Regions from separate parts of the Paenibacillus sp. NMA1017 genome, predicted to be linked through region 3. Evidence: riboswitches for the same ligand, from Rfam matches in the RefSeq annotation. Region 3 holds a riboswitch; each other region holds the start of a gene.

Region 1 (4,559 bases), on a different contig from region 3:
TTAAGCGATTTGAGCAGCCGGTTTATGGACCGTAGATTGTATAAATATGTAGAGATTGAAAATATGGATACAGATACCATTGACAGTATTCGGGAAGCTTTGAAAGAGGCTGGTTTGCACCCTGAATATGATTTTGAAATTGATTTCCCGACAGATCTTCCTTATGATGTGTTTCGGCAGGGTGGCTCGACGGACAACCAGATTTTACTGCTTGGACGTCAGGGCGAGGTGAGAGAAATATCCGAAGTTTCGGAAATTGTGCGCTCAATAAGTGGTATTCACCGAGGAAAATATCATATGTATTTTCCCCAGAATAAATTGAACGCGGTAAAAGACAGGCTTCCTGCCGAAATAAGGAATTATTTTGTCAAAGAATAGACAACTATATAGAAATGTAAGTAAAAAAAGGAGATGAAAACCTTGGATTTATTCGACACTCATACTCACTTGGATGCGCCACAATTTGACGAAGATCGTGAAGAAGTTATAGCACGTGCTGTCGAATCAGGAGTAACGCGGATGATCAATATCGGATTTAATCGTGAGACCATTCCATCCACTATGAAATTGGCCGAAACGTATGATTTTATTTATGCGGCAGTTGGATGGCATCCGCAGGATGCGATTACAATGCAGGAGGGCGATTTAGAATGGATTGCATCGTTATGCAGTCATAAGAAGGTTGTAGCCATCGGAGAGATCGGTCTGGATTATTATTGGGATACATCACCGAAGGATGTGCAGCATCGGGTGTTTCGAAGTCAAATTGGTCTGGCTCGTGAGCTCAAAATGCCCATTGTTATTCATAACCGGGATGCCCATGAAGATATTATTAGGATTTTGCGCGAGGAAAAAGCGAGTGAGATTGGCGGAGTCATGCACTCCTTTTCGGGTAGCTGGGAGACCGCTAAAATGGTGCTGGATATGGGATTTCACCTTTCCTTCGGTGGTCCAATAACGTTCAAAAATGCCAAGCAGCCAAAAGAGGTGCTCGCACAGGTGCCGCTGGATCGTCTACTCATTGAAACGGACGCGCCCTACCTGACGCCGCATCCGTTCCGTGGGAAGCGAAATGAGTCTTCACATGTGAGACTGGTAGCAGAGGCTGCAGCCCAAATCAAGGGAATTACAGTGGAGGAATTAGTGTCAATAACGACCCAAAATGCCTTGGAACGATTTGACATTCAATGAAAAAGTGAAGAAATCAATCAAAATAAAGAGATAGACGAAGCTAATCATGAATTTGTTGCAGGAAACTCGAGAATATTACAATATTTTAACCGAATATTTTAAAAAATGTACTTGAAACCTGCTTTACAACATGCATAGAAACAGGATATCATCTTTTCAGTGAATTGTTGTTTGAATGTAAACATCAACAAGTCATTTCATGAACCAGTCTCGCTGAGTCCCTTTTACAGGGAACGGGGGAACCGATATGGCTTACAGTACGTCCGGCGTATGCAAGAAGAGAATGTCTCTTCCGCTAGCCGGCTCGACCGAAATTCTTTTCCCGGATGGGATTGAACAGGTGGAGGGGCCGTATTTCGATTTCTTTCTGGGTCTTCGGGGTGAATGTGAAGGCGACCGCCATGAGCGGTTGACCCAAGCTAGGGCGACTCTCTACGTCCGAACCCGACAGCTAACCCCGTAAGCGTAACAAGAGAGAAGCCATCTCGTGCATGAGTTTTCCCGCATATTCACACATGCCGGAAGCCACGAAAGAGCTCTCTAGTCTCTTTCTCTGGCTTTTTTTGTTGTGAATAAAAGAAAATCTGTCATCATACTGTGGTTAAACAGGGGAGGACAGCATGCCGCGAAGACGGGTACATGGTGCAGGACAGTCGCAGTTTGGGCTTGTCTTGTAGAAAATCTGTTATAGTCACGTCAAATCTCAACTATGTCTTACTCCAGACGGCGGGCTATGTAAGGAGGACGGAGGAAATGGGCATTTTCCAAAAAGAGGAGACCCATGAGTCACGCTCATCCAGCATGTCTTACGTATTGCGTTGGAAGCAAGAGAATGTGCGCCAGGCTGCCTTGGTTGCTATTTTTCTAATCGCGCTAACGATTATGATTTCAATTCTGATGTACACGCAATCAAAAAAACAAGTCTTTTTTGTCATCGATGGCAAGGCATCTGCGGTAGAAACCCGGGAATCCAATCTTCAAGATTTGCTGAGCGAGCATTCCATTTCACTTCAGCCGCATGATACAGTTTCCATGCCGCTAAATGGAGCAGTACAGGATGGGGATCGCGTAGTGATTAAACGTGCCAATCAAGTTAAAGTATCTTCAGGCAATGAGACGAAAAAGCTGTACACAACAGAAAATACAGTAGAAGGTGCCATTCGTACCTCGGGCTATAAATTATCGTCAACGGATAAAGTTTATCCTGCGCTAGATGCTTCTGTTTCGTCTAACATGGACATAAAAATCGTCCGTGTGAAGAAACAGCAGGTCGAACAGAAAAAACAGGTGCCTTATCAGATCATCAAAACGGCCGATCCGAGTCTTTATAAAGGCGATAATCGGATCATTCAAAGCGGCAAATCGGGTGTGGTAGTCCAGCACGTTCAAAAGGTATATCATGATGGAAAGTTGGTATCCAAACAGCTGGTTAACAAGGAAGTTGCACAGAACCGTGTGGATAAGGTCATTGCGGTAGGAACGAAGAAAAAACCGGTCGTTCTGGCTGCTTCCGTCGGTCCCAATGATGCGGTTAAGGCAACAACGGTTAGTTCGAGCAGTGCTGTACGCAAAGCAGGCGTCAATTTCAAATATAGCAAAGTTTTACAAAATGTCTCCATGACGGCGTATTCCTCACAGGAGCCAGGTATCGGTACACGTACTGCATCCGGCACGCGCGTCACGGAAGGACGCACCATCGCTGTCGATCCGAGTATAATTCCAATCGGCTGGTGGGTGTATATCGAAGGGGTGGGCTTCCGCCGTGCGGAGGATACCGGTGGTGCCATTAAAGGCCACAAAATCGATGTGTATTATGAGAGTTTGAGCCGAGCCAACCAATTTGGTCGTAAGCACGGTAAAACCGTATATGTTATCGGACCGGTAAAGCCTGAAATCAACTAAAACAGGTTGTGTATGTTGAGGGCAATGCGATAGTATTAACAACATAGTTATACCATGCTAAGAAGAGGATATCCTCTTCTTATTTTGTTTTCAAAAACAGGGAAAGATAAATATAGCTTGCTGTGTAGCAGTGGAGGGAAACGCAAATGATCAAGGAAGTGATCGTGGTAGAGGGTCGGGATGATACGGTGGCCATTCGCCGCGCTGTTGAAGCGGATACGATAGAAACTGGCGGCTCAGCCATTAATAAAATGACGCTGCGTAAAATTGCATTGGCGCAGGAGCGGCGAGGGGTCATCATTTTAACCGATCCCGATCATGCAGGGGAGCGCATCCGTAAGATTATCGCTTCCAAGGTACCCGGCTGCAAGCAGGCCTTTATACCCGAGGCAGAAGCGACGCGCAAAGGAGATATTGGCGTGGAGAATGCCTCGCCGGAAGCGATCAGACACGCTCTCGCACGAGTTCATACGACAGTAGAAGGCGCCGACCCGCTGATTGAGTGGGCGGACCTGATTGATGCTGGACTCATCACCCACCCCAATGCTGCTGCACGCCGTATGGCCTTGGGGAATGTGCTGGGTATTGGTTATTGTAACGGAAAGCAGCTACATAAACGGCTCTCTGTATTTCAGATCAGTCGTGAGGAATTTGCCGGGGCGCTGGCACAAATTGAAAGTGAAGGATTGTGATATCCGTATGACAGGGATTCAAGATATAGCAACACCGCGGCGTACGAAGGAAATTATTCAACGGCACGGTTTTTCGTTCAAAAAGAGTTTGGGACAAAATTTTCTGATTGATCAAAATATTCTCAATAAGATTGTAAATGCTGCCGGTTTGGATGAGACGAAGGGCGCACTTGAAATCGGTCCTGGGATTGGCGCTTTGACCGAGAAGCTGGCCCAATCGGCCAAGGTAGTTACTGCTGTCGAGATTGACCAGCGGCTACTGCCAATTCTCGAAGAAGTGTTGGCCCCTTATGAGCATGTGAAGGTACGTCATGGAGACGTGCTAAAGCTGGATTTACGCGAGGTGTTTGCAGCCGATTTTGCAGACGTGAGTAAAGTAAGTGTCGTGGCTAATCTGCCGTATTACGTTACTACACCGATTCTGATGAGGCTGCTGGAGGAAAAGCTCCCACTGGAGAATATTGTCGTTATGATCCAAAAAGAAGTGGCTGAGCGTATGGCTGCGTCTCCTGGAACGAAGGATTACGGCAGTCTGAGCATTGCAGTGCAATACTACAGCGAACCAGAATTAGTCTGCATTGTGCCGAATACAGTATTTATTCCCCAGCCAAATGTGGAGTCCGCAGTCATACGGTTGCGTGTACGGGAAGCCCCTCCGGTGGAAGTGATGGATGAAAAGCACTTCTTTGAAGTGGTTCATGCTGCTTTTGCCCAGCGTCGTAAAACCATTTCCAATAACTTAAAAAGCCGTTTCTTCACCAAAGAGAACAGGGA
Region 2 (4,559 bases), on a different contig from region 3:
GTACCTTCAATCCAACCAGCACCAGCGTAAGCACAAAGGCCAGCGGCAGAAAAATCCTTATGATGGCTTTAATAAAATCCTGAAAGAAATTGCCCATCCCTTCACCGCGCCGCGTCAATCCTCTCATAAAAGCCGCAGCAACCGCAAAACCGGAAGCAGCCGAAGTGAACATCATCATCGTGACGAACGCCATCTGTGTCAGATACGTAAGCCCGCTTTCTCCGCTATAATGTTGGAGATTCGTATTCGTCATAAAGCTGATTACTGTATTAAAAGCTAGTGATGCTTCCATATTACTGTTTCCAACCGGATTACCGGGAAGCATTCCCTGTAAACGCAACAGCAAGTAGCTGATCGCCACAAGAACGACATTCGTTGCAATGAAACTCATAACATACGTAGTCCAACGCATGCTCTCCAGCTTCTTCAATCCTACTACCTTATAAATCAGCTTTTCTGTTCCGCCAAAAATCCGATCCGTCCGATTGGGTTCATTCGAGAATACGTGATACATATAGGTGCCCACTGGCTTTACCAAGAGCAGCAATATGACGATCACAATTCCAATTTGAAGCAGCTCCATCCTCTATTCCTCCTCCAAAATGCTCCTACGTTTGGAACAACAGACCTGCTTCAGAGCACCAAACATGTGCACACGTTTGCGAAAACCTGCTACTTATGATGCTTACCATTCAGATCTGTTGTTCCACCCGCTCTATCCCCTATAGCTAACTAGAACTTTTCAGGGTTCAGGAGTGCGTAGATTAAATACATAAATACAATAGCCGTAAGCCCAAGTATAACGATCATCCTCTTCGTCCTCCTTTAGAGGTCTGCGCATCACACCAGCGTACAAACAGCAGTATCACTCCATAACTCACAGCCATGACGAGCAGCATGTATATATCCATCATGTTTATACCCTCCGTTCGGTCCTTAGATCGCCATTCTTATTTCATCATAAAATCATAAAACAACTATGTTATAAGTGCTTATCCGTTCAGCAGAAAACCCACCTCTCCGTTCAATGTGTAGATCACATGGTCCGCTCCCAATCCCCGATAAATTCCTTGTGGATTACAGCCGTGCGTAATAACATAGATCGATTCCGATGTTAGTGGCCGACATATTTGCAGGAAACGGCAAGTCAGATTCAAGCTGTTCTCGAACAAATACACACTACCAATTTCTTTTTTTGGAAAATTCCATTTTCCCGCTTGCATGGTATTGATGCGGACAATGTGCTCCACACCCATTTTTTTGAGTTGTCGTTCCTCCTGGGCGCTATTCGTGAGAACTGCAAACGCCAATTTTTTGAAAATAAGCAATTTCACAAAACTTCTGCCCGCTTCATTCGGTGCAGTGACAATAATTAACCGACCTTCCATCAGTAGCTCCTCTCCCGGTATAAAAAGACAACAAAAAGAAGCCGAAGGAAAAAGGCTTTCCTCCGGCTTCTTACATATCCATGATAAAATAAACCATGGCTGCACACGGCGGTTTGTTGCCTCTCCCTGTACGCTTACGAGGTTAGCTGTCGGATTCGGACGTGAGAGTCGCCCTATTTCTGGCACTTGACCGGAAAATTCACCCCATGAGACACACGGCTTCCGAAGCCGTACAGTCTCGATTGGTTCCCCCGCTTTTGCAACTGCAAAATTCAGCGCTATAGACATTTCGTTGTTGCTTCATTCAAGTTAATTTGAAATTACGTCTTGAATCATACACCCGCGCATGGAAGACTGTAAAGCATAACTGCGGGGTTATAAATCGGCCTTTAGAGCATAGAAGATTAATAATAACGCTTACAATACAATTATGCTTCTCACAGCTCCTTCAATCTCTGTTTTTCATCCCTTTTTGAAAATGACAAGCATGTCAATATTGGCGTAAGGTAAGGCGTTATTGGCCTTTTTTTGTAAAAAGAGAAGAAAATACGCTATATGTACCAGCTAAACACCGATTGAACCTGCTTTTATAAGAAGAAACACCTTAATTCGCTCCATTTGCGTTGCGATTTACTGTTTTGAACAAAATTCGATTTTACAGCGGCTGAAGGCTTAATACAGCTTTTCCAGACTTGCAACCCTTCTTTAAATTGCCTACAATTTAATTGCAGAATATCGAATTAGAAGGGATACCATAATCGTTTATGAATACGGCGCCAAAACCCTGCAAGGAAAAGAACTCCCTTTGGGATTCCCCAGCAACCAATTCGCCAAACAAGAGCCGGGTTCCAGTGAGGAAATTTCGGAGTTTTGCCAGATCAACTACGGGGTTACCTTTCCGATGTTCGTCAAGACAGATGTCAATGGTGATCAGGCACACCCTTTATTTCGCTACCTTCCCCACACCGCTCCAGGCGTATTAGGTGTCCAGAGAAAATAAAGTATTAGACTGGTCCCAGCTATAAGAACAGCGGTAGTCTTGGACGAGAAAATAAAGTCCTAGACTGCCGCTGCAATATTGAGCTAACGTTCTCCGTTAGTTGAATCCCAATCCTCTATGAAATATATTAATGATAGCGTGTTTGAAAGGACGAATCAAATGGCTAAAGAATTGTTTACGATTGGACACCTTGCTGAAAAATGAAGAAGAACATATTGAGTGGCTGCGTTTCATTAGCTGTTTGCGGGAAACGGGTTTGTCCATTTCGAAGTTGAAGAATTTTGTAGCACTCACTTACTGCCAAGCGACTTATATTTCATGTTTAATCCTACCAAACTAGCAGCAGTCAATCTGTTAGTGAGAGGCCGTTACTTTAATGTCATCCAATTTCGAAGGCTTAGGCTGCTTCAGTGCAAGGAAGGCACTTTGGGAGAGAAAATAAAAAAAACAGACATTATCATGGTCTGACCAAGCGAGAATTAAGTGCACGAATGGGAGTTGATGAAAAGACAATTCATAACTGGGAGCTTAACAAGACCAGCCCTAAAACTCAAAATCTAGATATGATCCACAAGTTTATAGAAATCTTTGCGAACTATGACATACAGTAAAATTGATGCTATAGCTTGTAAAAATATCTTTTTTTTTGATTCTTTATCTCGATTTCTGTTTTTAACAAACCAAGCTCCTGAATCTCCCCTAGGGAAAAATTCAAGAGCTTGTTCAATAGGTGCCGATGATCAAACGATCCGTACTCCCGGCGGTGCATCCACGCTTAAATCGATGTTTCCGTCATCGCCTTTGGCCCACTGGACCTTGATGGCTCCTTTCGGAGTGATGACCTCGCCCTTCGCCCAGTCCAAATAACCGGGAACCGGGTTGACGCGAACACTTGCATATCCCGGCTCCGCCGGTCTTACGCCCAAGATGACAGACGGAAGCTCATACAGGACGACCGCCCCCCATGCATGACAGTCACTGCGTTCGCTGACATCATCTTCCACGAGCGTCGTGAGCTTGTTCTTCAGCATATTTCTCCATAAGCCCCATAATTCATCGGTTCGTTCATAGAGTCCCACCTTCTCCAGCGCCCGGAACAGATAATATGCCATTGCCACGGAACACTTGGCCATGTGCTCATCGGCCAAAGCGATTTCCATCAGCCTGCGGGCTTCAGGGCCTGTAACCACATCCGTCAATACGGCGAATACTTGCGCGTGCTGGCTGTATTCCTCAAATCCCGGGCCGTCCTGAATCAGGCCGTCCTTGCCTGCACAGTGAGCGAGCACGGCACGTTTGATGCCTTCAGCTTTCTTCAGGAAACTTGCCGCCAAATCAGGCCGATTTGAATAACCGGCCAAATCCGCCGCCGCTTGCAGCCCCATCCGGTATAACAGCGAGTCGAAGGTGACGGGACCGTAACGAATCGCGTTCGGAACCCCTCTGTCCCAGGTCCTCACCCAATCGACGAAGGACCAATAGGGATCCCCCATGCCTCCCTCCGAAGTTTTCATCGTCAACCCGGTTTCATCCAGGCGATCATCGAAGAACCTGAGCACTCTCTCCACGGAAGGCAGCAGCTTCTCGACCAGCTTCCGGTCACCGAAATACATCATATGATCGTGAATCATTAAAATGTAGTAAATGGAGAACCCGGGGATCACGTTGGGGCCGGTAGAAGGATAGCAGCTGTTCGTCAAGCCGTCATAACGCTGGGATCGGAAAAAATCGTCGATGCACTTTGTCGCCAGCCGATCATCCGCGGCGATGGCATAAGTGAACAAAATTTGCGAGCGCGAGTCCATCGCATATTGCAGTTGCTCGTAATACGGGCAGTCCTCATAGGTTTCATGCATACAAAGACGCAAAGTCCGCTCACTGATGTCCCAGATTCCGGACAGCGAAGGATCAGAGGCTTCCGCCTTCGTCTGCACATCGAGCGGGTATCCGGTCTCGCGATAGCCCAAGCGGACGATCGTCAACGGCTCCGCTCCGGTTTCGACGGCCATTTGCACAAACCGGAAGGTCCGAAACCAGAAGGGCTCGTATTCTTCGGGCCGCTCCACAGAACCGAAGCCACCGATTTCGTATTCATCCGCCACGCCCGGCAAATAGCCGCTTTGGAAATCGGTGCGATCTCCCTTGAAGAAAACCGCAGGACGGGCCGCCTG
Region 3 (4,559 bases):
CCGAACAGTGACAAATCCTGCCCATATTCATCTTCTCTGGTATTTGTTAAAGGCGAATGGAATTGATGGATCAGATAGCCGTGAGCGCCATGTATCTCAACCGTATCAAAACCGGCTTCCACCGCGCGGCGCGCACCTTCTTTGTATGCCTGAACCAGTTCCCTGACTTCAGCTGTCTTTAAGGCGTGCGGCTTTTTAAAGCGTTCACTAAAAGGAATTGAGGACGGACCCACAGGTTGTTCAGCATCTTCAGCCTTGCGTCCAGCGTGGCCTAGTTGAATGCCAATTTTGGCACCATACTTGTGTACTTCCTCTACAATCTTACGATATGCAGGAATATGTTCGTCACTCCAAATACCTAAATCACGATCCGTAATACGTCCATTAGGATGAACCGCTGTCATTTCCACAATAATAAGTCCAGTACCTCCTACTGCTCGGCTCACATAATGGACATGATGCCAATCCGTCGGATTTCCGTCCTCGGCCTCCACACTGTATTGGCACATCGGGGGCATGACAATCCGATTTTTTAAAGAAAGCCCCTTTAATTGATAAGGAGTAAACAAGTCGGTCACTTTTATCCATCCTTCCTTCAATACCATGTCTGTATAATTATGAATTGCATCCCCATTATACACCAGCTGTCATGGTATACCGAATTCGTTGTAAGGCTAAAACTTGGGAAAATGCTCCTGTTTTCGGCCATGTTTAAGAGAATATGTACGTTTAACTCCATCATCTTCATGGATAGTCGTTTCATCGTGGGTTTCTTTTCAGTTGTTTATGAGCCGAACTTGGTTACCAGCATATTTTTAATAGGACAAGTGCATAATAGTCGAGAGCACCACTAGGTACCACTGCACGGAAAGGGGGGATACATATGCCGTACAGGGGAGTGTTGCCATGCTTGGCACTGTTACTAGCATTTTCAAGTTTACCCGTTCACGCGGATGCGCCTCCCAACACCGGAACGCCCCATCCCAAGGAAGCAGCTGTTGCTTCTTCTGTACATCAGAGCACAGATCGAGCAACTCCTACATTAGCAATGCTGCGAAAAAAACATGCGGACATTTTTAAAATGTGCGGCCCACACACCCGCCAAATTGCCCTAACCTTTGATGATGTGCCCGATTCTAGGTATACGCCGCAGGTTTTGGACGTATTACACACTAACGGCATCAAAGCCACCTTTTTCATCGTCGGTCACCGTGCGGAAAAGCATCCGAGGATCATACGCCGTATAATCCGTGAAGGTCATGCTATAGGAAACCATTCCTATACTCATCCAGATTTTAGGAAGGCCACACCAGAACGCTTTCGCAACCAGATTACAAAAACAGAACGTATTTTACAAGCCAGCGCAGGTTTTCGCCCCAAGTTGATTCGTCCACCCTACGGCGAAATCACCGAGCCTCAAATCCAGTGGGCACGTCGTCATGGCTACATGATTGTCAATTGGAATGTAGACTCTCTCGATTGGAAGGGATTAAGTAAAACACAAATTCAGCGCAATGTGATTCCAGCTACCGGGCCGGGCTCCATTATTTTAATGCACGCAGGTGGAGGTCAAAGTTCTAACTTGCAAGGCACTGTGCAAGCTCTGCCGGGTCTAATTCACTCTCTAAAAGCTAAGGGCTACAAATTTGTGACAGTCCCCCTGCTACTCCACACATCGGAACGGAAATAACTATATGTTTATGATTCAGCTACAAGCTAAAGCAACGTAAAAAGGCTGTCTTACCAGCAGAAGTATTCTGCTCGTCAAGACAGCCTTTTTTTACGGATAGGACTGATAGGAGTCCGATCTAGCTATATGTTGTAAGATACAGGTATTAAGTTTACATAATATATATTATGTTTAATTAAACCGTATATACTACAATGCTATTTATCAATAACGTACAGCTTCACATTTTGAAAGCCAAAGTCGTTCACAAATGATTTGTTGCCAGGAATGAAGATATCAATCCGCTTTCCTGTAATGGCGCTACCCTGATCGCGAGCGACAGCTACAAAAGAATGATCCGGCAAACCAGGGTGAGAATAGCCCGTAACCAGCACTTTCGTGCCCATCGGAATGACGTTCGGGTCCACCGCAATTGTACCTAGTTTAAGCGGATTACCGTAGTAGTCCACTGCTCCCCATTTACCATTCTCATCGGCTGCGGCAGAATACGCTGAAGCCTTAACGTCAACTATTTTGCTATAGTTGAATGTTTTGCCCCACGCTTCAATCGTTGGCCCCTCATTCGCTGGTGCTTTCTCCGTAAGAAGCTGCGGCTGCGAATCCGAAGCTGCCTTCACACTTTTTTCGCCAGGCACCTTAATTTGCAGACCTGCATATATATTGTTGGAGGCAATGTTTGGGTTCGCCTTCGTTAGCTCGTCTACCGATACTCCATAACGTTGAGCAAGCAAAAAGAAGGTATCGCCCTCTTTCGCAGTGTGAAGCGAAGCAGCATCCGCTATTCCTGCCGTCTGTGCCAGCCCTGCAATAGCTGCGGCAAGCACCGCAAATTTCATCGTTTTACCAATATGTTTTAGATGTTTCAAAGATATGTACCTCCTCTGTTATGCCTACGGAGTTAGCTGTCGGATTCGGACTCAGGAGAAGCCCTATGCTTATGCAATTCACCCCTAGGCATATTCCACATCGTCTTATGACGTATCGGAATGACTGCCGTTGTTACGTCCCCCGCACTTCCCATAGTTTGGGCCCAGCATTCAGCGTGTGTCATAATCGCATGCTGTCCCGGTAAGTTTTGGCTTACTGCATAATATCACAATTTTGTAACCTTATCCGCATGAAAATGTTGGGAACCTTGAACATCATACTATACTCGTTACAATTTTGTCACCAAGAAATCGATATTTGTTACGAAAATATGGGGAAATGGTGACAAAAAGAAAAAAAGCTCTCCGTCAAACGGAGGGCTTTTTTTATAGCTCATATCAGCATTTTCTTACAACACTTTGGCAAGAAAATCACGGGTCCGATCATGGCTTGGAGTGCCAAATACCTGCTCTGGTGTACCTTGCTCTACAATTTGACCGTTATCCATAAAGATGATTCGATCGCCTACCTCGCGGGCAAAGCCCATTTCGTGCGTCACGATTACCATGGTCATGCCGCCTTCGGCGAGCTTCTTCATTACATCCAAAACCTCTCCAACCATTTCAGGGTCCAATGCAGAAGTGGGCTCATCGAACAGCATTACGTGCGGCTGCATGGCCAAAGCACGCGCAATCGCAATACGTTGCTTCTGACCACCAGATAACTGGTTCGGATAGGTATTCTTCTTATCCTCGAGCCCCACAGTACGCAAGAGTTCTAATGCAATTTTTTCCGCTTCCTTCCCTGACTGTTTTCTAACCTGCGTCGGTGCAAGCGTCAGGTTCTGCAACACTGTTTTGTGTGGGAACAGATTAAAATGCTGGAACACCATCCCCATCTTCTCCCGGGTTACATTAATATTGTGACCACGAGCTGTAATCGGCTCATCCTCAAACAAAATCTCCCCTTCTGTCGGCTGTTCCAACAGATTCATGCAACGTAAAAACGTACTCTTCCCCGAACCGCTGGGGCCGATGATAACGACAACTTCTCCTTTGGCGATATCTATATCAATGCCTTTTAAAATCTCATTCTTGCCGAACGATTTACGCAGTTGTTTAACGGTGATCACTGGCTCTCAACTTCCTTTCCCATAAACCCAGCAGCTTAGATAAGCTGAATGTCATTACAAAATAAATAGCGGCTGCGATTACGAACGGACTTAATCCTTCGTAGGTAATGTTCTTAATGACCTGGGCTTGATACATAATATCCACCATCCCAATGGTCGAAATAATGGATGATTCTTTAATGATCGTAATAAACTCATTACCTATAGCAGGCAAAATAGATTTAAATGCTTGCGGCAAAATGACATGTCGCATAGCTTTGCCGCGTCCCATACCCAACGAACGGGCAGCTTCCATCTGTCCACGGTCTACTGCCTGGATACCTGCACGGAAAATTTCAGCCAGATATGCCGAGCTATTCAAAGACAATGTGATTATACCAGACTGGAGTGGAGTAAAATTGACACCCAACGTCAAAGCAACCCCGTAGTGAATGATCATGAGCTGCACCAGCATAGGTGTGCCACGCAGGATCTCTACATAAGTGGTACCTAACCACTCAATGATACTTATACCACTCATCCGCAGCAAGGATACGATCAGACCAATGATAAATCCAAACAGTACTCCGAGTGCAGACAGCAACAATGTGTAGCCGATACCCGTAGCGTAAAAACTGCGGTATTTCCAAAAAATATCTACGATGTTATTAGAAGAAACCTGTCGATCTGCAGAGAGCGCGCTCGCTTCTGTGGAAAACTTCTCAATCGACCCGTCCGCTTTCAGGCGAGCCAACGTTTTATTTACAGAGGCAAGCAATTCTGCGTTCCCCTTGCGTATACCTACAGCTGTTTCTGCTCCGGCATCCTCAGGCACCGCCTTGGCAAGTGTTACGGTACCATCTAACGTGTAACCTTTAGCAACCGTATCTT
Region 4 (4,559 bases), on a different contig from region 3:
AAGGAGCTCAAAGGACGCTATATGAGCGCAGCGAAGGCCGCTCTTTCCTACTACAGCAAATGGTACGGGCCTTATCCATATTCCACCCTGTCCATCGTCGTTCCACCCAAATTAGGCAATGGAGCTGGCGGCATGGAGTATCCGACACTCATCACGGCCGCTGCTGCGGGTAATCTGAATCCTGGCTATAGTCTGGAACGGACATTAGTTCATGAGATTGGACATCAATATTTCTATGGAATGGTAGCCAATAATGAATTTGAGGAGCCGTGGCTGGATGAAGGCTTCACCTCCTATGCAGAGGAGCGGCTTATGGAGCAAGAATATGGGCTTACCCCCAACTTGCCATTACAATCGGGACAGGTAGCCTCCCCACAGCCGCTAAACCGTGAGTCATGGAAGTACGGCTCGGCTGCTGAGTACGCGCAAAATGCCTACTCTCGAGGCAAGCTGGTACTACGGGGCATTGAACGTCAGGTCGGTATGAAAAAAATGGATCGGATTATGCGGACCTACGTACAGACGTACCGATTCAAGCATCCGTCCTCCCAGGATTTTCAACGTATCGTGGAGAGAGTCACCGGACGCTCATGGAGCCACTATTTTGAACAGTATGTATATGACGGCCAGATGGCAGACTTTTCAGTGGATCATATCACGAACCACAAGCTGGAGAATGGATATGAAGCCGTCGTGACGGTCAGCAAAAAAGGGGCGGATTACCCCAAGATTCCCGTCCAATTTACCTTCAAGGATGGGACAACGATATTCAAGGCTTGGGACGGCGCGGGCAAAAGCACAACTTTTCGGATCAAAAGTACTTCTCCCGTTTCCTATGTAACCCTTGATCCTCTATATACCATTGCACTGGAGAACAAGCATATTAACAATAGCCTAAAAGCCGAATTGGACGAAAAGCAACAAACCCGTTGGAGTGTAAGTGTAACCAAGCTGTTGGAGACACTGCTTGGAAGTCTGTCATGGTGAGGTGTCTATAGATGCGGACTGTTATAAAAGAGGGCTGGGCGCTGGTGCGCATACGATTCTATATCGTTATCATTTTATTTCTGTATCGACTACTATGGGGGGTGTTTCTCTATCGGCTGGTGCAGTCTGCCGTTATCCCGCTATTGCTTCGTTATCCTGATCAGGGTCAAAACGAGCTGGGACAGACCTTGTTTTGGATGGAGAGCCAGATTGCTCTGATGGACAGCCGGGAAGTACATGTGTATTTGTGGATACTGCTAGGGGCGACTGTACTACGCATACTGATCACTCCCTTCATTAGAGCCGGAATATATCAAAGCCTGCATACCGATGCGACTGAACCGCAAAGCCTGTCCTTTTTCAAGGGTATGAAACGCCATGGCATGTCGTCGCTGTTGTATTACATCATCGAGTTGGGACTGCTGTTGCTTCCCGCCTTTTGGATAGTACCGAGACTCTACCCTATTGTAGCAGGTACGCTTCAATCTCCCTCTTACCTGCTGCATTTGTTGCCCTATGCCATGGGATGGATGGCATACGGATGGTTCATTCGGCAGTGCATCCTGTATATGCAACTGGGTACTGTCGGTGGTCACGCCATACTATCGTCCCTGCTCGCCTTCTTTCGCCAGCTCCTCCCAGCTGTCGGTATATCTCTTTTGCTCGGTGCTTGTGTGCTGCTGGTCTTCGGTCTATTTGGCACCGTGGCGATGATTTGGACTGGTATGCTGGCGCTCATTCTCCAGCAATCGTATCATTTTGTTACTAGTCTGGTCAGGCTGTGGCATATCAGTTCGCAGTACAGACTATGGCATACCGATATCTCCAATAGAAGCTAATCCCTGCCTTTATGTTTTTTACTTCATTTCCGTCTGTCGAAAAACCTTGATTCATACCCGCGCAAACGACACATAACTGAATACTGTTAACAAGATCTGTTCCTGGGACATTAGGAGCAGATTTTTTTTGTAACTTTTTGCAATGAAACATTTGCCAAAGCCAGCCGTCTTTGTTACAATAATCGCAGTGAACTGATAGTAACAACTTTGTAATCTTTATTGTAACCTTTATCTCAAAAATATCGTTATTGTGAATACTGCTCTCCAAGGTGCACATCTTAAGTTAAGCCTAATTCCTGGCACCTAGGAAGCGGGGGAACCAGTTTGGGTGAATTGATCTCGCAACAGAGTGGTCATAGGGGAACCTTCTACCGAATCCTTAAGCTAACCTCGCAGGCATTGGAAGGGGTATATTTTTTTTGAAGAAGAAGCTAACGATCGCAGCTATGGGTCTTGCCATTGCCTTTACATCTTTTACATTCGGTGGCGGCAGTGCATATGCAGACTCTAAGATGGACCAGGTCATTCAAGATGCCAAAGGAACGAGCTACAGAAGCGGAGGCACTACACTCGAGGGATTCGATTGCTCCGGCTTCACAATGTATGTATTCAACAAACTGGGAATTAAACTTCCGCATCAATCCGGATCACAATTCAAAATGGGATCTTCTGTATCCCGCGATGAAATGAGACCTGGGGACCTGGTGTTCTTCAACACCACAGGAAGAGGCATTTCCCATGTAGGTATCTTCGTAGGTGAAGGGAAATTTGCCCACTCCTCGACTTCACGTGGTGTAGTAGTTAGCTCACTGAACGAAAATTATTACGCTAACCGCTATGTCGGTGCAAAAAGAATTATGAGCACAGACGCTTACCATTCTGTAGCTTCAGAAATTCCTGATGACGATAACGTAGAATAACTAACGCACAGCAAGCTAACCCTAGCCGCAATTTGATTCTGGCCGGAATCGAATTGCGGTTTTTTATGTCCACACCATCAGCAATTATTATCATAACTGACGAACTGAAGCCACAAAAGGTTTCAGTTTTAGCGAACATCGTCGGTTTTACCGTCACCGCTGGGGGAGCATATGAGCAGTAATTCCTTCTTATTGAATGTATAACCGACTTGGGTTTGAAATAAACACGCTTGCCATTCCCCTGCAACTTGTCTACAATCTGTTGTTAATGATTGAAGTACCTGTAAAAGGAGGATGGAACACATGCCTGCCTCAATATCCAACTATCGGATCGTACCGATGGACGAGCATCAAGCGGCTGCAATCTGTGAGTGGCGCTATGATCCACCTTATAATATATACGGTTGGCTCCCCTGGGAACAAATGAAGGCGCTTGAAGTCGAATTTGGAAGTCCCGCGCTTCGCCAAGAGCAATATGTTGCCGTACTGGATGAAGAGAACAAGCTGACGGGATTTGCTCAATATTTTCCTATGATTGGTGTGACACGGCTAGGTCTTGGAATGCATCCTGAAAGATGCGGACATGGCAAAGGCGCTGATTTTGTCCGTGCCATTGCAGAGGAAGCCCAACGACGCAATCCGAAGAATGAAATTGATCTAGAGGTGCTCACTTGGAATGGGCGCGCTATCCGGGCTTACAAGGCGGCTGGATTTGAGCTTACAGATACCTATGAACGCCAGACTCCCGATGGCAAAAAACCATTTTATTGTATGGTATATCGTCCCGAGCACCCAACCCAGGTTCTATGATAAAAGCGCCTTCGGCATACAACCGCGATGTTGTATAGCGAAGGCGCTTTTATCATCATACGACAGATCATTACAAGCTCAATGACTGCTGCGCATTTTTTCAAAAGCTTCATTATATTGTTGGGCTTCCTTAATATCCACGGCCATAATACCGCCGTCGTCCCAAGAGGTCAAACGTAGAGTCACGGTCTTGTAATCAATCGTAATAAATGGATGATGATTGAATGCTTCAGATATAGCGGCAACTTCATCCACGAATGCAATCCCTTTCATAAAACTGGAAAAATTATATTTCCGAACGATCCAACGTCCTTCCTCCAGTTCCCAGCCCTCCAGTTTCTCCAGATGTGCTTCAATCTCTTCTTGTGTAAAAGGCATGTTACGAACTCCTCCCCGTTTATACGGAAGCCTTTCGACCGCTTAAATACGGCCAAAACTACGATATATTGGTGTACATATTACCACGGCCCCGTTGATAAATCCATAAGACGGACCTCAAATCAAAGGGACTGACGTCAGCTCCTCGTCCCCAATGAGTACATAGATACGATGCTGCTCCGGCTCATAGATCACAACGCCACTGCCTACAGTGATTGTGGGCTCTGTACCCAGTGCATAAAATAAGTCTTCTGCCAAAGCTTCATTGACTTCCTGACGTCCCGCTGGGTCCAGCCTGTCCCAATCTTCTGCTTCCATCTCAAAAAATTCATAGCTATCTGGGATGCGTCCCACAGCCTCTGTCAAATCGTTCAAAATTTGTTCATACTCACGCCCATGCTTTACTCCCATGCCATTTCCTCCAATGGTTCCGCCATTCAATACATAATCACCTTATTATACCGGAAATTCGCACTTAACAAAAAAGAGAGTTTTGTCGATAAATACTATAATCCGTCTTGTAATGACGCGCTTGGGGCAAGGACGACCCCGGCGGCATGAAAGGATTCAAAATCTATTCTCATGGATGAGGTGTATCATGCAAATTTCAACCATTATCGGACTT

What was found. Region 3 has a riboswitch for cyclic di-AMP ahead of AC5ELV_RS21365 (3D domain-containing protein). Riboswitches for the same ligand answer to the same signal wherever they lie in the genome.
Region 1: linked by a shared signal. The riboswitch ahead of AC5ELV_RS24220 (resuscitation-promoting factor) and the one ahead of AC5ELV_RS21365 (3D domain-containing protein) in region 3 are both predicted to bind cyclic di-AMP.
Region 2: linked by a shared signal. The riboswitch ahead of AC5ELV_RS04655 (hypothetical protein) and the one ahead of AC5ELV_RS21365 (3D domain-containing protein) in region 3 are both predicted to bind cyclic di-AMP.
Region 4: linked by a shared signal. The riboswitch ahead of AC5ELV_RS25285 (C40 family peptidase) and the one ahead of AC5ELV_RS21365 (3D domain-containing protein) in region 3 are both predicted to bind cyclic di-AMP.

The regions. Positions count from the first base shown of each region.
Region 1 covers NZ_JBZXYR010000015.1:80,267-84,825, reverse strand. Annotated here, with positions in the region: gene AC5ELV_RS24230 (HD domain-containing protein) at 1-378, shown strand, start outside; gene AC5ELV_RS24225 (TatD family hydrolase) at 421-1,191, shown strand; cyclic di-AMP (ydaO/yuaA leader) riboswitch at 1,393-1,673, shown strand; gene AC5ELV_RS24220 (resuscitation-promoting factor) at 1,945-3,093, shown strand; gene rnmV (ribonuclease M5) at 3,240-3,785, shown strand; gene rsmA (16S rRNA (adenine(1518)-N(6)/adenine(1519)-N(6))-dimethyltransferase RsmA) at 3,793-4,559, shown strand, end outside.
Region 2 covers NZ_JBZXYR010000001.1:1,011,261-1,015,819, forward strand. Annotated here, with positions in the region: gene kdpA (potassium-transporting ATPase subunit KdpA) at 1-583, opposite strand, end outside; gene AC5ELV_RS04650 (potassium-transporting ATPase subunit F) at 733-810, opposite strand; gene AC5ELV_RS04655 (hypothetical protein) at 993-1,388, opposite strand; cyclic di-AMP (ydaO/yuaA leader) riboswitch at 1,504-1,676, opposite strand; partial or broken gene AC5ELV_RS04660 (glutathione peroxidase) at 2,143-2,373, shown strand; gene AC5ELV_RS04665 (helix-turn-helix domain-containing protein) at 2,799-2,999, shown strand; gene AC5ELV_RS04670 (alpha-L-rhamnosidase-related protein) at 3,129-4,559, opposite strand, start outside.
Region 3 covers NZ_JBZXYR010000011.1:19,710-24,268, reverse strand. Annotated here, with positions in the region: gene AC5ELV_RS21375 (NADH:flavin oxidoreductase/NADH oxidase) at 1-578, opposite strand, end outside; gene AC5ELV_RS21370 (polysaccharide deacetylase family protein) at 884-1,690, shown strand; gene AC5ELV_RS21365 (3D domain-containing protein) at 1,888-2,556, opposite strand; cyclic di-AMP (ydaO/yuaA leader) riboswitch at 2,563-2,731, opposite strand; gene AC5ELV_RS21360 (amino acid ABC transporter ATP-binding protein) at 2,967-3,689, opposite strand; gene AC5ELV_RS21355 (ABC transporter substrate-binding protein/permease) at 3,676-4,559, opposite strand, start outside.
Region 4 covers NZ_JBZXYR010000019.1:15,194-19,752, reverse strand. Annotated here, with positions in the region: gene AC5ELV_RS25295 (M1 family metallopeptidase) at 1-987, shown strand, start outside; gene AC5ELV_RS25290 (hypothetical protein) at 999-1,826, shown strand; cyclic di-AMP (ydaO/yuaA leader) riboswitch at 2,103-2,240, shown strand; gene AC5ELV_RS25285 (C40 family peptidase) at 2,246-2,746, shown strand; gene AC5ELV_RS25280 (GNAT family N-acetyltransferase) at 3,050-3,556, shown strand; gene AC5ELV_RS25275 (4a-hydroxytetrahydrobiopterin dehydratase) at 3,635-3,934, opposite strand; gene AC5ELV_RS25270 (hypothetical protein) at 4,052-4,345, opposite strand; gene motA (flagellar motor stator protein MotA) at 4,533-4,559, shown strand, end outside.